One region of the Streptomyces sp. NPDC059785 genome, then DNA from elsewhere that is predicted to be linked to it. Evidence: riboswitches for the same ligand, from Rfam matches in the RefSeq annotation. Region 1 holds a riboswitch; each other region holds the start of a gene.
What was found. Region 1 has a riboswitch for cyclic di-AMP ahead of ACFV6E_RS32295 (M23 family metallopeptidase). Riboswitches for the same ligand answer to the same signal wherever they lie in the genome.

Region 1 (4,576 bases):
CCTCTTCGAACACCTGATGTTCCAGGGCTCTCACCAGGTGCACGGCAACGGCCACTTCGAGAAGGTCCAGGGCGCGGGCGGCTCGCTCAACGGCACCACCAGCTTCGAGCGCACCAACTACTTCGAGACCATGCCCGCCCACCAGCTCGAGCTCGCCCTCTGGCTGGAGGCCGACCGCATGGGCTCGCTGCTCGCCGCGCTCGACGACGAGTCGATGGAGAACCAGCGCGACGTCGTCAAGAACGAGCGCCGCCAGCGCTACGACAACGTGCCCTACGGGACCGCCTTCGAGAAGCTGACGGCGCTCGCGTACCCGGAGGGCCACCCGTACCACCACACCCCGATCGGGTCGATGGCGGACCTGGACGCGGCCACCCTGGAGGACGCCCGCGCGTTCTTCCGCACGTACTACGCGCCCAACAACGCCGTCCTGTCGGTGGTCGGTGACATCGACCCGCGGCAGACGCTCGCCTGGATCGAGAAGTACTTCGGCTCCATCCCGGGGCACGACGGCAAGCCCGCCCCGCGTGACGGCTCCCTGCCGGACGTCATCGGCCAGGAGCTGCGCGAGGTCGTCGAGGAGGAGGTCCCGGCCCGCGCGCTGATGGCCGCCTACCGGCTCCCGGAGGACGGCACGCGCGCGTCGGACGCCGCCGACCTGGCGCTCACCGTCCTCGGCGGCGGCGAGTCCTCCCGGCTGTACAACCGGCTGGTCCGCCGCGACCGCACCGCCGTCGCGGCCGGGTTCGGGCTGCTGCGGCTGGCCGGGGCGCCGTCCCTGGGCTGGCTGGACGTGAAGACCTCCGGCGACGTCGAGGTGCCGGTCATCGAGGCCGCCGTCGACGAGGAGCTCGCCCGGTTCGCCGCGGAGGGCCCGACGGCGGAGGAGATGGAGCGCGCCCAGGCCCAGTTGGAGCGCGAGTGGCTGGACCGCCTCGGCACGGTCGCGGGGCGCGCCGACGAACTGTGCCGGTACGCCGTCCTGTTCGGTGACCCGCAGCTCGCGCTGACGGCCGTACAGCGCGTCCTCGAAGTGACGCCCGAAGAGGTGCGCGCGGTCGCCGAGGCCCGGCTGCGCCCCGACAACCGCGCGGTGCTCGTCTACGAGCCGGTCGCCGCGGAAGAGGCCGAGGCGGCAGCTGCCGAGGCCACCGACGAGGACGAGGAGTCGGCCAAGTGACCGAGCTCGCGAGCATGGACTTCCACCCAGAGCCCCAGGCCGGCGAGGCCAGGCCGTGGGCGTTCCCGGCCCCGGGCCGTGGTGCCCTGGACAACGGCCTGACGGTGCTGCGCTGCCACCGCCCGGGCCAGCAGGTCGTGGCCGTCGAGGTGCTTCTCGACGCGCCCCTGGACGCCGAGCCCGTCGGTCTCGACGGCGTGGCCACGATCATGGCGCGGGCCTTCTCCGAGGGCACCGACAAGCACTCCGCCGAGGAGTTCGCGGCCGAGCTGGAGCGCTGCGGCGCCACGCTCGACTCGCACGCCGACCACCCGGGTGTGCGGCTCTCCCTCGAAGTGCCGGTCTCCCGGCTGCCCAAGGCCCTCGGTCTGCTCGCCGACGCCCTCAGGGCCCCGGCGTTCGAGGACGGCGAGGTCGAGAGGCTGGTGACCAACCGCCTCGACGAAATCCCGCACGAGACCGCCAACCCGGCCCGCCGCGCCGCCAAGGAGCTCTCCCGGGAGCTGTTCCCGGCCGGCTCGCGCATGTCGCGCCCCCGCCAGGGCACCGAGGAGACCGTCAAGAACATCGACTCGGCGGCCGTGCGCGCCTTCTACGAGAAGCACGTACGCCCGGCCACGGCCACCGCCGTGGTCGTCGGCGACCTCACCGGGGTCGACCTGGACGCGCTCCTCGCCGACACCCTGGGGAGCTGGACCGGCTCGTCCGCCCAGCCGCGCCCGGTGCCGCCGGTGACCGCCGACGACCGGGGCCGCGTGATCATCGTCGACCGTCCGGGCGCCGTGCAGACGCAGCTCCTCATCGGCCGCGTCGGGGCCGACCGGCACGACCGGGTGTGGCCCGCGCAGGTGCTCGGCACCTACTGCCTCGGCGGCACCCTCACCTCGCGGCTCGACCGCGTCCTGCGCGAGGAGAAGGGATACACCTACGGGGTGCGGGCGTTCGGCCAGGTGCTGCGCTCGGCCCCGGACGGCTCGGGCGCCGCGATGCTCGCCATCAGCGGCTCCGTGGACACGCCCAACACCGGTCCCGCCCTCGACGACCTGTGGAAGGTGCTGCGCACCCTGGCGGCCGAGGGCCTGACCGACGCGGAGCGGGACGTCGCCGTGCAGAACCTGGTGGGTGTCGCGCCCCTGAAGTTCGAGACGGCGGCGGCCGTGGCGAGCACGCTCGCGGACCAGGTCGAGCAGCACCTGCCGGACGACTACCAGTCGGCGCTGTACCGGGAGCTGGCCGCGGCGGGCACCGTGGAGGCCACCGCGGCCGTCGTGAACGCCTTCCCGGTCGACCGCCTGGTGACCGTCCTGGTGGGCGACGCCGTGCAGATCGCGGAGCCCGTCAGGGCGCTCGGCATCGGCGAAGTGAGCGTCGTGACGGCAGAGTAGGAGCCGCCGGGAAGACGCCGTCCCCCGGGGGCCCTGGTGACCGATCGGTCACCAGGGCCCCGTTCTGCCCGGAATGGGGCCCGGGCCGGGCCCTCGCTTTGTCCGTATTGGCAGGGGAGTTGCCTTTCCGCCCTGTGGCGTGCGCTACAAAAACGCTGATCCGTTTGTTGATCGAAAGGCGCCTCGCTTAGCGTCAGTCCGGCTGTTCGTCGGGCAGTGCGCCGCACCCGCGGCACCGGACAGTCATCGCCGAGTCCCCGTACGGCGCGAGCCAGGGGAGCCGGGGACCCGCATCACGTCCCTGGGGTGAATCGGGCACCCTCCCCACAGGGGGCCCGTAGGAGACCTTCCTGCTCCGAACCCGTCAGCTAACCCGGTAGGCGAGAGGGAAGGAAAGGACCAGCCCCTACATGGCGCTCACCCGTGTCACCGGGAAGCATCGTCGTCCGAGCCGGATCAACCGCACGACCAAGAGTGCGGCGGGCGTCGCGGCGCTCACCACCACCGGTGTCATCGGAACCCTGGCCGCCCCCGCGTTCGCCGCGAGCGAGTCGGTCCAGCAGACCGGGCTGACGAAGGCCGTCACCATCGGCGACTCGGTCGCCGAGGAGGTCGGCGCGCAGGCCACCGCCCAGCAGTACGCCGCCGAGCAGGCCGCCGCCGTGGAGAAGGCCGAGCAGACCGCGAGGAAGCGGGCCGAGGCGGAGGCGGAGCGCAAGCTCGAGGCCGAGGCCAGGGCCGCCCGCGCCGCCGAGCGCAAGCGCCTGAACACCTTCGTGCTGCCGATCACCGGATCGTACGTCTCCACCGCCTACCAGAGCAGCAGCAGCCTCTGGTCCTCCGGCACCCACACCGGCGTCGACTTCCACGCCGCCTCCGGCACCGCCGTGCACGCCGTCGGCGCGGGCACCGTCGTCACGACCGGCTGGGGCGGCGCGTACGGGAACCAGGTCGTCCTGAAGATGCACGACGGCACGTACACGATGTACGGGCACCTGTCGTCCATCGGCGTCTCCGTCGGGCAGACCGTCACCGCCGGCCAGCAGATAGCCCTCTCCGGGGCCACCGGCAACGTCACCGGACCCCACCTCCACTTCGAGGCCCGGACGACCGCCGAGTACGGCTCCGACGTGGACCCCGTCGCCTACCTCCGCTCGCACGGCGTGTCCCTCTGACGCACGGCCGCACGCGCGGGTGCCCCGCACCCGCCCACGCGCGCGTGGACGACATCGCAGGACCCCGGCCCCCTGGGCCGGGGTCCTCGTCGTTTCCGGCCGCCGAATGTCCAAAAAATATCCATGGATTCAAGCCCGCCATCGGAAATACCGCGACGTTGCAATAGAGTCGCCGAACAAGCGTCAATCGACCGCGTTTCGCGGGGATTAAGGCGGAGGTCCGCTCATGCGCATTCCGGCGCACTCGGTATGCACGGCGATCCGTGATGACATCGTCGCGGGTGTCTACGAGCGCGGCAGCCGCCTGACCGAGGAACTGCTGGCGCGCCGCTACGGCGTCTCCCGGGTGCCCGTGCGCGAGGCGCTGCGCACCCTGGAGGCCGAGGGCTTCGTCGTGACCCGCAGGCACGCCGGCGCGTGCGTGGCCGAACCCACCGAGCAGGAGGGCACCGACCTGCTGGAGATGCGCATCCTGCTGGAGCCGCTGGCCGCCGCCCGGGCCGCCCAGCGCCGCACCGAGGCGCACCTCAAGGTGTTGCGCGGCCTGGTCAGGCTGGGGCAGGAGCGGGCCAGGCGGGGCCACAGCGAGGATCTGCGCTCCCTGGGCAACTGGTTCCACGAGACGCTCGCCCAGGCGTCCGGGAGCCCCGCCCTGACCGCGACGCTCGCCCAGCTGCGGCGCAAGATCGCCTGGATGTACGCGGTGGAGACGCCCGCCGACCCGGCGGAGTCCTGGACGGAGCACGGCGGCATCGTGGACGCCGTGGCGCGCGGGGACAGCGAGCGGGCGCGGGCGGCGACCGCGCTGCACACGGAGCGCGCGAGCGCCGCGCACC
Region 2 (4,576 bases), on a different contig from region 1:
CTCGTCCCGCAGGTCGTTCAGCCGCCGCTCCGCCGCCCCGGCCTTCTCCTCGGCGCCGTTGTACTTCTCGGTGGCGACCTCCGCCTCCTCGTACAACTTGTCCACCTCTGCCTTGACCTCGGACAAGGAGAGCTGCGGATCGGCGTGCGCCGTGCCGTCGAGGCCCGTCGCGGTCGTCGCCGCGGTCGCCGCGCCGGCGAGGGCGACCGTGGCCGCGGTGCGGGCCGTGGGGCCGCGGAGCGAGCGCTGTCTGGGCTTGCGGTGCGCTGCCACGAGGGCCCACATCCTTCCGTACGGCCGCCCGCGCGGGGCGGTCTGCGGCGACCCGTCCGGTGGCGGCCCCGCACAGGGGAGCGAGCCGCCACCGGACCTTCTCGGCGGCGACCGGCGGCCGCCCCTGGCCCGGGCGGCGGTGGAGAGCCGGTCACCTGGGGGAGGACGCTAAGCCGGGGAACGAGGGCACGGAGACGCCATGTACGGAAATGACGGCAGTGGATCACCGGGTGACCGTGAGTGTCCGTCCCGCCGTACCGGAGCCGTCGATTCGAACCGGTTTGCTGACCGATGCGGCGGATCCCGGGGGACGGGGAGCGCCGGGCTGCTACGGCGGGCCGACCTCAGCCGCCGCGCAGAGAGAGCCCTGCGCCTCGGTCGTCACGCCAGGCCCGGTGACCGGAGCCGCCCGTGGGCAGGAATAGGCTCCGGACCATGGACGTACTCATCCATCTCTTCGTCGGCCTGCACATCATCGGGATCGCCGCGCTGCTCGGCGGCTTCCTCACCCAGATGAAAGCGATGGGCCAGGGCACGGCCCGGTTCGTCCCCGGGATGCTGCACGGCGCGCTCACCATGCTGGTCACGGGCATCGTGCTGGTCGGCCTCAATCAGGCCGACGACAACACCGTCAACAACATCAAGATCGGCGTGAAGCTCGCCCTGCTGATCGTGATCCTCGGGCTCGTCTATGTGAAGCGCGACGAGGAGAAGGTGGACAAGGGTGCCTTCGCCGCGGTCGGCCTGCTGACCATGGCGAACATCTTCATCGCCGTCCTCTGGACCTGAGCGGGCCTGAACGGGCCTTCCCGTAGAAGGGGGTCCACTAAAAGGGGGTCTACGCGTGCGTAGACCCCCTTCAACGTTTCCGGTCCGGCTCAGGCCGGCCGCACCACGCTGTGGATGATCGACTCACCCGCGTAGTAGATCGACTCCTCACGGACGTATGCGCCCGGCTTCGGGGCGTGGATCATCATGCCGTTGCCGATGTACACGCCCACGTGACTGATGTCGTCGTAGAAGAAGATCAGGTCACCGGGCTGCGCGGCGGAGAGCGAGACCGTGGTTCCCGCGTTCACCTGGTCGTACGTGGTACGCGGCAGGCTGACACCGGCGGCCTTCCAGGCGGCCTGCGTCAGCCCTGAGCAGTCGTAGGAGTCGGGCCCGGTCGCGCCCCAGACGTACGGCTTGCCGATCTGGGCGCGCGCGAAGGCGATGGCCTTGGCCGCCTTCGTACTGGACGAGGAACCCGCAGACGAGCCGGTCGAGGAACCTGTGGAGGTGCTGCCCGACGAGCTCGAGCCCTGGCTCTGTTCGGCCTCCTGGCGCTTCTTCTCCTCCGCGGCCTGCTGCCGGGCCAGCTCCTCGGCCTTGCGCTGGGCCTCCTGCTGCTTCTTCTCCTCGATCGCCTTCAGCCGTGCCTTCTCCTCGGCGGTCAGCTTGGACAGCAGCTCGCGGGCGTCGGCGAGCTTCTGCTGTACCTCCGCCTTGGACGTCTTCAGCGTCTTCTGCGACGAGGTGAGCGTCTCCAGGCTCTCCGACGCCTCCTGCCGCTTCTTCGTGGTCGCGGCCTGCTCGGTGACGTAGTCGTCGACGGCCTGCTTCTGGCGGCTGGTGAGCCGGCTCATCAGCTGGGTCTGGTCGAAGTAGTCCTGCGGGTTGTCGGCCAGCAGGAGGGTCGCCGTGTCGGGCGCGGCGGCGCCGGTGCGGTACTGGGCCGCGGCGAAGGAACCGAGCTCCTCGCGCGCGTCGTTGAGTTTTTCGGTGCGCTTGGCCACATCGTCGAGGAGGGTGTCGACGCGCTTGCGCTGTTTGGCGGTCTGCTCGCGCGTGGCGTTGTACTTCTCGGTGGCGGTCTCGGCCTGGTGGTAGAGGTCGTCGACCTTCTTCTGCACCTCCTCCATGCTCGGCTTCGGCTCGGCCGGCGCGGCGTTCGCCGTCTGCGAGAGCAGGGCCACGGAGGTGAGGGCGGCGGTGGCGAGGGTGGGGGTCCTGAGACCCGCAAGGCGCGTAGCGGCGGGACGCCATTTGCGGTGCGACGCCAAGGGAGGCGACTCCTTCCGTGATCCGCCTACCGGGTTAGCTGTCGGGTTCGGGCGGGTGGTTCGGAAGGGTTGCCCTACGGTGCGCGCGTGTCCAGTGGCTGCCCACTGGTTGGCGGCACCGATTCACCCCAAGGTCGGTTGGGTCCCCGGCTCCGGCTGCCGCGGGGGCGCACCGGACTCGGCGGAGGCCGCACGGCCCGGCGACGTTCGCCGGTGGGGGTCGGGCGGCCTGCGCAGCACGCTAGCCAACTCGTGTGTCTTCTGTGAAGGTTGATGTTCGATATGCCCGATACATTTTCGTGACCTTTTTGCGGGACGGTCGGTGGTGGTGACGTACGTCTCACCGTGGCGTGATGGCGGTGACGGCTGTCCGGAACGGACCGCGGTCGGGCCCGTAGCGGAAGGTGACCGGCCGGTGGCGCGGAGCCGATGAGAGGTACGCGATTTCCGGCGCGGTCCCGGGTGGTTCTGCTGCGCGGCCCCGGGTGTCAGTGGGGGCGCCTAGACTCGGATGGCGATGAGCAGCCTCTTTGACGACAGCTTCCTGGCGGACCTCCAGCCCTCCGGGGCCCATGGGGAAGAGCCTCCGCCGCCGCCCGAGGACGGGGCTCCGGAGCCGATCCCGGACGACCTGTTCGCCGGGCGCTTCGACGCGCCGCCGCCCAGGGACGCGTACTACCGGGACGGTGCCGCCCGCCCGCACGTGGACCCGGCCGCGCTCCTGGACGGGCTGAACGAGAACCAGCGCGCGGCCGTGGTGCACGCAGGCTCCCCTCTGCTCATCGTCGCGGGTGCCGGTTCCGGCAAGACGCGCGTGCTCACGCACCGCATCGCGCACCTGCTGGGCGAGCGCCATGTGCACCCGGGCCAGATCCTCGCGATCACGTTCACGAACAAGGCCGCGGGCGAGATGAAGGAGCGCGTGGAGCAGCTCGTGGGCCCGCGGGCGAACGCGATGTGGGTGATGACCTTCCACAGCGCGTGTGTGCGCATCCTGCGCCGCGAGTCCAAGAAGCTCGGCTTCACCTCGTCGTTCTCGATCTACGACGCCGCCGACTCCAAGCGCCTGATGGCCCTGGTCTGCCGTGACCTGGACCTCGACCCGAAGCGCTTCCCGCCGAAGTCGTTCAGCGCCAAGATCTCGAACCTGAAGAACGAGCTGATCGACGAGGAGGACTTCGCGGGCCAGGCGGCCGACGGTTTCGAGAAGACCCTCGCCCAGGCGTACGCGCTCTACCAGTCGCGGCTGCGCGAGGCGAACGCGCTCGACTTCGACGACCTGATCATGACGACGGTCAACCTGCTGCGCGCCTTCCCGGACGTCGCCGAGCACTACCGCCGCCGCTTCCGCCACGTCCTGGTCGACGAGTACCAGGACACCAACCACGCGCAGTACGCGCTGGTCAGGGAGCTCGTCGGTCCCTCCGGCGAGGGCGAGGGCGATGGCGTCGGCGACGGTCTCGGCGAGGGCCCGGCCGAGCTGTGCGTCGTGGGTGACGCCGACCAGTCGATCTACGCCTTCCGCGGCGCCACCATCCGCAACATCCTCCAGTTCGAGGAGGACTACCCGGACGCGACGACGATCCTCCTGGAGCAGAACTACCGCTCCACCCAGACCATCCTGAGCGCCGCGAACGCGGTCATCGAGCGCAACGAGAGCCGCCGCCCCAAGAACCTGTGGACCAACGCGGGCACGGGCGAGCGCATCACGGGCTACGTCGCGGACACGGAGCACGACGAGGCGCAGTTCGTCGCCGACGAGATCGACCGGCTCACCGACGCGGGCGAGGCGAAGGCGGGCGACGTCGCCGTCTTCTACCGGACGAACGCCCAGTCCCGTGTCTTCGAAGAGGTCTTCATCCGCGTCGGCCTGCCGTACAAGGTCGTCGGCGGCGTCCGCTTCTACGAGCGCAAGGAGGTCCGCGACGTCCTCGCGTACCTGCGCGTGCTGTCGAACCCGGAGGACTCGGTCCCGCTGCGCCGCATCCTGAACGTGCCCAAGCGCGGCATCGGCGACCGCGCGGAAGCCATGATCGACGCGCTCTCCCAGCGCGAGAAGATCAGCTTCCCGCAGGCGCTGCGCCGCGTCGACGAGGCGTACGGGATGGCGGCCCGCTCGACCAACGCCGTGAAGCGGTTCAACACGCTGATGGAGGACCTGCGCACCGTCGTGGAGTCGGGCGCGGGCCCGGCGACCGTCCTGGAGGCCGTGCTCGAACGCACCGGCTACCTGGCCGAGTTGCAGGCATCCACCGACC
Region 3 (4,576 bases), on a different contig from region 1:
CGCCGCACGGGAACGCGCGGCGCGGGGGCGGGTGCGCGGCGCGGGAGCGCGCCGTACGGGAGCGCGCCGCGTACGCAGGGAGGCGGACGGCGTCCGGCTCCCGGTCGGCCCGTCCGCGGCGTTCAGACCGCCGAGGCGATCCGCATCTTGATGTCGTCCGGTGACAGGGTGCCCTTCGCCGCGACGTGGTCCCCGGAGGATTCGCCGCGCAGTCGGCGGCCGATCCACGGCACCAGGTACTCGCGCGCCCACTGGATGTTGTCGCGGCGCATCTCGAACGTGCCGCGCGGCGGCAGCGGGGGCCAGGGCTGGTCCGGGTCCGCCGGGACCTCGAGGCCGAGGAGCTGGCCGGCCCGCAGCGCCACCCGGGTGTGCCCCTCGGGCGACAGGTGCAGGCGGTCGCCGTCCCAGGCGCGCCGGTCCTGGATGGTCCTGAGCGACCACAGGTCGAGCACCGGGCAGCCGTAGCGGTCCGCGATGGCCCGGACATGCCCGTTGTACGTGGCGATCTTGCCGCGCAGATGCTTCAGGACGGGTACGCCGCGGGTGTCGAAGCCGGTGGTCACCAATACCGTGCCGACGGCCGAGGTGAGGTCCGCGACGGCGCGCTCGAAGCGCTCGGCGACCTCGTCGGGGTCGGTGCCGGGCCGGATGATGTCGTTGCCGCCCGCGCAGAAGGAGACCAGGTCCGGCGCGAGCTCCTTGGCCCGGGGAATCTGGCCCTCGATGACCTGGTCGAGGAGTTTCCCGCGTACGGCGAGGTTGGTGTAGTCGAAGTGGCCCTCCGGTCGCCGGTCCGCCAGCAGCACCGCGAACCGGTCGGCCCAGCCGACGAAGGCCCCGTCCGGACCGGGGTCGCCGACGCCTTCGGTGAAGCTGTCCCCCACCGCCACGAACGACCCGATCACTGCTCTCTCGTCACTCTTCTCACTCTTCGAATCGTCTGCCACATCGGCCCATCTTTCACCTTTCGATGTGAGCTACGCGACCGTAGGGAAGGCTTGACGGTCGGTGAGATAAGCCACTCGTCAAGTGTTGGTCAATCCCGGAATAAGGGCGCCCCGGGGACCGTTGTCGAGCCTCAATGCCGTCGGCGCGGCCGGCACACGCCGGAGGCCGGACCCCGGTCTGCGGGGTCCGGCCTCCGTGGCGGGTGGTGCCGGGTGACGGCCCGGCGTCAGCCGACCGAGACGCCGTGGGCGCGCAGGTACGCGACGGGGTCCACGTCCGAGCCGTAGTCCGGGGTGGTGCGGATCTCGAAGTGCACGTGCGGACCGGTCACATTGCCGGTCGCGCCCGACAGGCCGATCTGCTGGCCCTCGCTCACGGTCTGGCCGGCCGAGACGGAGAGCTGCGACATGTGGGCGTACTGCGAGTACTGGCCGTCGGCGTGCTGGATGACGACCTGGTTCCCGTACGCGCCGCCCCAGCCGGCCGAGACGACGGTGCCGGCGGCTATGGACTTCACGGTGGTGCCGGTGGGCACGACGAAGTCGACACCGGTGTGGTAGCCGCTGGACCACATGCTGCCCGCGGTCCTGTAGGCGGTGCCGATGGTGGCGCCCTCGACCGGCAGGGTGTAGCCGGAGTCCGCGGTCTCCGCCTTCGCCGAGGCGGCCGTGTCCGTCTGCGTCGTCCGGGTCGTCTGCGTGGTCTTGCCGGACGAGTCGGCGGTGGCGGACGAGTCGGCGGTGGCGGACGCGGCCTTCTTGCCGAGCGTGAGCTTCAGGCCCGGGTGGATCAGCGCGGGGTCGTCGCCGACGGCCTTGCGGTTGTCCGAGTAGATCTTCTTCCAGCCGCCGCCGACCTTCTGCTCGGCGGCGATCCTGGCGAGAGAGTCGCCTGACTTCACGGCGTAGGTCGTCGTCGCGGTCTTCGTCGCGGTCTTCGCGGCGGCGACGGTGGCCGTCTGCTGCGGGGCCTTGGCTGCCGCGGCGGCCGGGGTGGCGGCGTGGGCGCCGGCGGCCCCCATCAGCGGCAGCGCGAGCGCGGCTCCGCCGGTGCCCGCAAGGGCGATCGAGCGGGAGAAGCGCTGGGTCTTCGGACGGCGGTGCTTACCCTTCGCGGGCATGGCGTTTTCCTCTCCGGCGCCTGCGAGGTGAGCTGTCGGGTGCGGGCTGGAGATGCCCGGCCGCACTGAAGCGCGGCTTTACCCCTAGCCCGTTCCGGAGACCGGAACAGGCGTGGTACCTGCGGGTCCCCCGCTCCTGCCGGGTACGGGTGAGTGAACTGGATTCCGGGCGGCGGCAGGATTGGGCGTCCGTCCGGAGTGGAGGCGAACGTAAGCGAGAGCGAAGCGCGTCGACAAGCGGGCCCGGGTCCCCGTGCGTACCTCTTTCTTGATCGATGTCCGATTTGCCGGTTACTGTGCGTGAAGAGGTGATCTTTCCCCTCCTCAACCGGCCACGGCGTCAAGGCGGTTGGCGCGGCGCACCCGCGACGCACCGTCACGGATATGACGCTGCTCACGCGCGTAGACGCCAGCACTCCCCATTCCGGGGCCAGTTGGTCCCAATGTCTGCGAAACGGGCACAGCCGGAGACGGTGATCACGGTCGGCATGGCAATCGCCATCTGCACAGCGATCTCCATCGGTGACCAGCGGTGTGCGGTCACCACCGGCGTCAGAGGCGGCGGAGGTGGATCACCGTCGCGTCGAGGTCGCCGCGCAGGCCCGTCCGCAGTCCGTGGTGGAGCAGCACCGCGCCCCGGTGCACCTCGCCCGTCCTCCGGCACTCGTAGGCCGCGGACGGATCGAGGCCGCGCAGCCGGACCGGCGGGGTCGGCTCGCCGTAGTGCTGGGCGGGGAGCCAGGCCAGAACGACGGTCTCCGCGCCGAGCACGTACTGGACGGCGCTCAGCCCGTCCGGCCGGCCCGTCCGGCCCGCGCCGCCCGGACCCGCCGCTCCGCCCTCCGGGGGTCGCAGCCGGTACAGGTCGCCGTGCTGCACGACGGGTCTGATCCGTTTGTAGAGGCTCACCCAGTCCCGGGCCTCGGCCAGCTCCCCCTCGCTCCACTCGCTCAGGTCGCCGCCGAGGCCGAGCACCCCGGCCATGGCGCTGACGAAGCGGAACCGCAGGGCGCTGACCCGCCCGTTGAGCTGCGTGTTCGGGCTGTCGGTGACCCAGGCCGCCATCACCCGGGCCGGATGTATCTGGCTGAAGCCGTGCTGGATGGCGAGGCGGTCCAGCGGGTCGGTGTTGTCCGAGGTCCACACCTGGTCCGTGCGGGCCATGATGCCGAGGTCGATCCGGCCGCCGCCGCCCGAGCACGATTCGAAGGCGACCGACGGGTGCGCCGCCCGCAGCCGGTCCAGCAGCTCGTACACAGCGTGCACATGGTCGGTCCACAGCCGCTGCGGATACTCCTCGCCGGGCCACCCGGCGTCCGTGAAGCAGCGGTTGAAGTCCCACTTCACATAGTCGATCGGCGCGCCGGTGAGCAGGGCGTCGAGCCGCTTCCACACGTACTGCCGGACGTCGTCGCGGGCCAGGTTCAGCACGAGCTGGTTGCGGTACTCCGTTCTGCTGCGGCCCGGCTGGAACTGCACCCAGTCGGGGTGCGCGCGGTAGAGGTCGCTGTCCGGATTGACCATCTCCGGCTCGACCCAGATACCGAACCGCATGCCCAGCCCGTGCACGTGCCGGGCCAGCGGTGCCAGTCCGTCGGGGAAGCGGTCGGGGTTGGGCGTCCAGTCCCCCAGCCCGGCCCGGTCGCTGGTGCGCGCCCCGAACCAGCCGTCGTCGACCACGAACAGCTCGACGCCCAGGTCCGCGGCCCGGTCCGCGAGGGCCCGCTGCTGCTCCTCGGAGATGCCGAAGCCGGTGGCCTCCCAGGAGTTGTAGAGCACGGGCCGGTCGTGATCGGCGTCCGGCACGACGTGCGTGCGCTGGTACGCGTGCCAGGAGCGGCTGGCGCCGCCGAAGCCGCCGTCGCTGTACAGCCCGGCGAAGACGGGTGTGGCGTACGACTCGCCCGGTGCGAGCCGCAGCAGTCCCGAGTCGTCGTACCCGGCGCCTCCGGTGATCTGCACGCGCGCGTCCGGCAGTTGCGCCACGCAGATCCGCCAGGTGCCCGACCAGGCGAGCGCGCAGCCGTAGACCTCGCCGCTCTCCTCGGTGGCCTCGTGGTCGAGCGCCACCCACGGCAGGTGCTGGTGCCCGGTGTGCCCGCGGCGGCTGCCGAGCACCTTCTCCCCGTACGTCAGGTCCGAGCGGACCAGCCGGGATTCGGCGGCCCACCGGCCGTGCAGCTGCGACAGCCGCCAGCCCTCGCGCTCGGGCAGCGTCCAGGTCGCGGAGTCGGCGCGCAGCACCTCCAGATCGGGTCCCTCGTTGGCGAGCGTCACCCAGCGCTCGACGACGTCGCCGCGCATCCGGTAGTGCAGCGTAATGGCGAGTCCGGTGTCGGAGAAGCGCAGCCGCAGTCCGTCCGCGCCGGTCTCGGACCCCTCGAAGCGCCATTCGGTGCCGCGCCGCTCCCGCGTGCGCACGGACAGCGCGGGGCGGACGAAGCGGGGGCCGCCCTCGACCGGATACTCCTCGTGGCCGTCGAGCGGGGACTCGAAGGGCCAGTA

Region 2: linked by a shared signal. The riboswitch ahead of ACFV6E_RS34990 (NlpC/P60 family protein) and the one ahead of ACFV6E_RS32295 (M23 family metallopeptidase) in region 1 are both predicted to bind cyclic di-AMP.
Region 3: linked by a shared signal. The riboswitch ahead of ACFV6E_RS28295 (peptidoglycan DD-metalloendopeptidase family protein) and the one ahead of ACFV6E_RS32295 (M23 family metallopeptidase) in region 1 are both predicted to bind cyclic di-AMP.

What each region holds. Positions count from the first base shown of each region.
Region 1 is NZ_JBHWHV010000054.1:2,529-7,104, reverse strand. Features, by position in the region: gene ACFV6E_RS32305 (M16 family metallopeptidase) at 1-1,180, shown strand, start outside; gene ACFV6E_RS32300 (M16 family metallopeptidase) at 1,177-2,565, shown strand; cyclic di-AMP (ydaO/yuaA leader) riboswitch at 2,803-2,963, shown strand; gene ACFV6E_RS32295 (M23 family metallopeptidase) at 2,976-3,740, shown strand; gene ACFV6E_RS32290 (GntR family transcriptional regulator) at 3,967-4,576, shown strand, end outside.
Region 2 is NZ_JBHWHV010000064.1:17,268-21,843, reverse strand. Features, by position in the region: gene ACFV6E_RS35000 (NlpC/P60 family protein) at 1-273, opposite strand, end outside; gene ACFV6E_RS34995 (hypothetical protein) at 709-1,062, shown strand; gene ACFV6E_RS34990 (NlpC/P60 family protein) at 1,152-2,318, opposite strand; cyclic di-AMP (ydaO/yuaA leader) riboswitch at 2,326-2,512, opposite strand; gene pcrA (DNA helicase PcrA) at 2,836-4,576, shown strand, end outside.
Region 3 is NZ_JBHWHV010000042.1:71,513-76,088, reverse strand. Features, by position in the region: gene ACFV6E_RS28300 (SGNH/GDSL hydrolase family protein) at 123-908, opposite strand; gene ACFV6E_RS28295 (peptidoglycan DD-metalloendopeptidase family protein) at 1,178-2,071, opposite strand; cyclic di-AMP (ydaO/yuaA leader) riboswitch at 2,076-2,233, opposite strand; gene ACFV6E_RS28290 (alpha-galactosidase) at 2,624-4,576, opposite strand, start outside.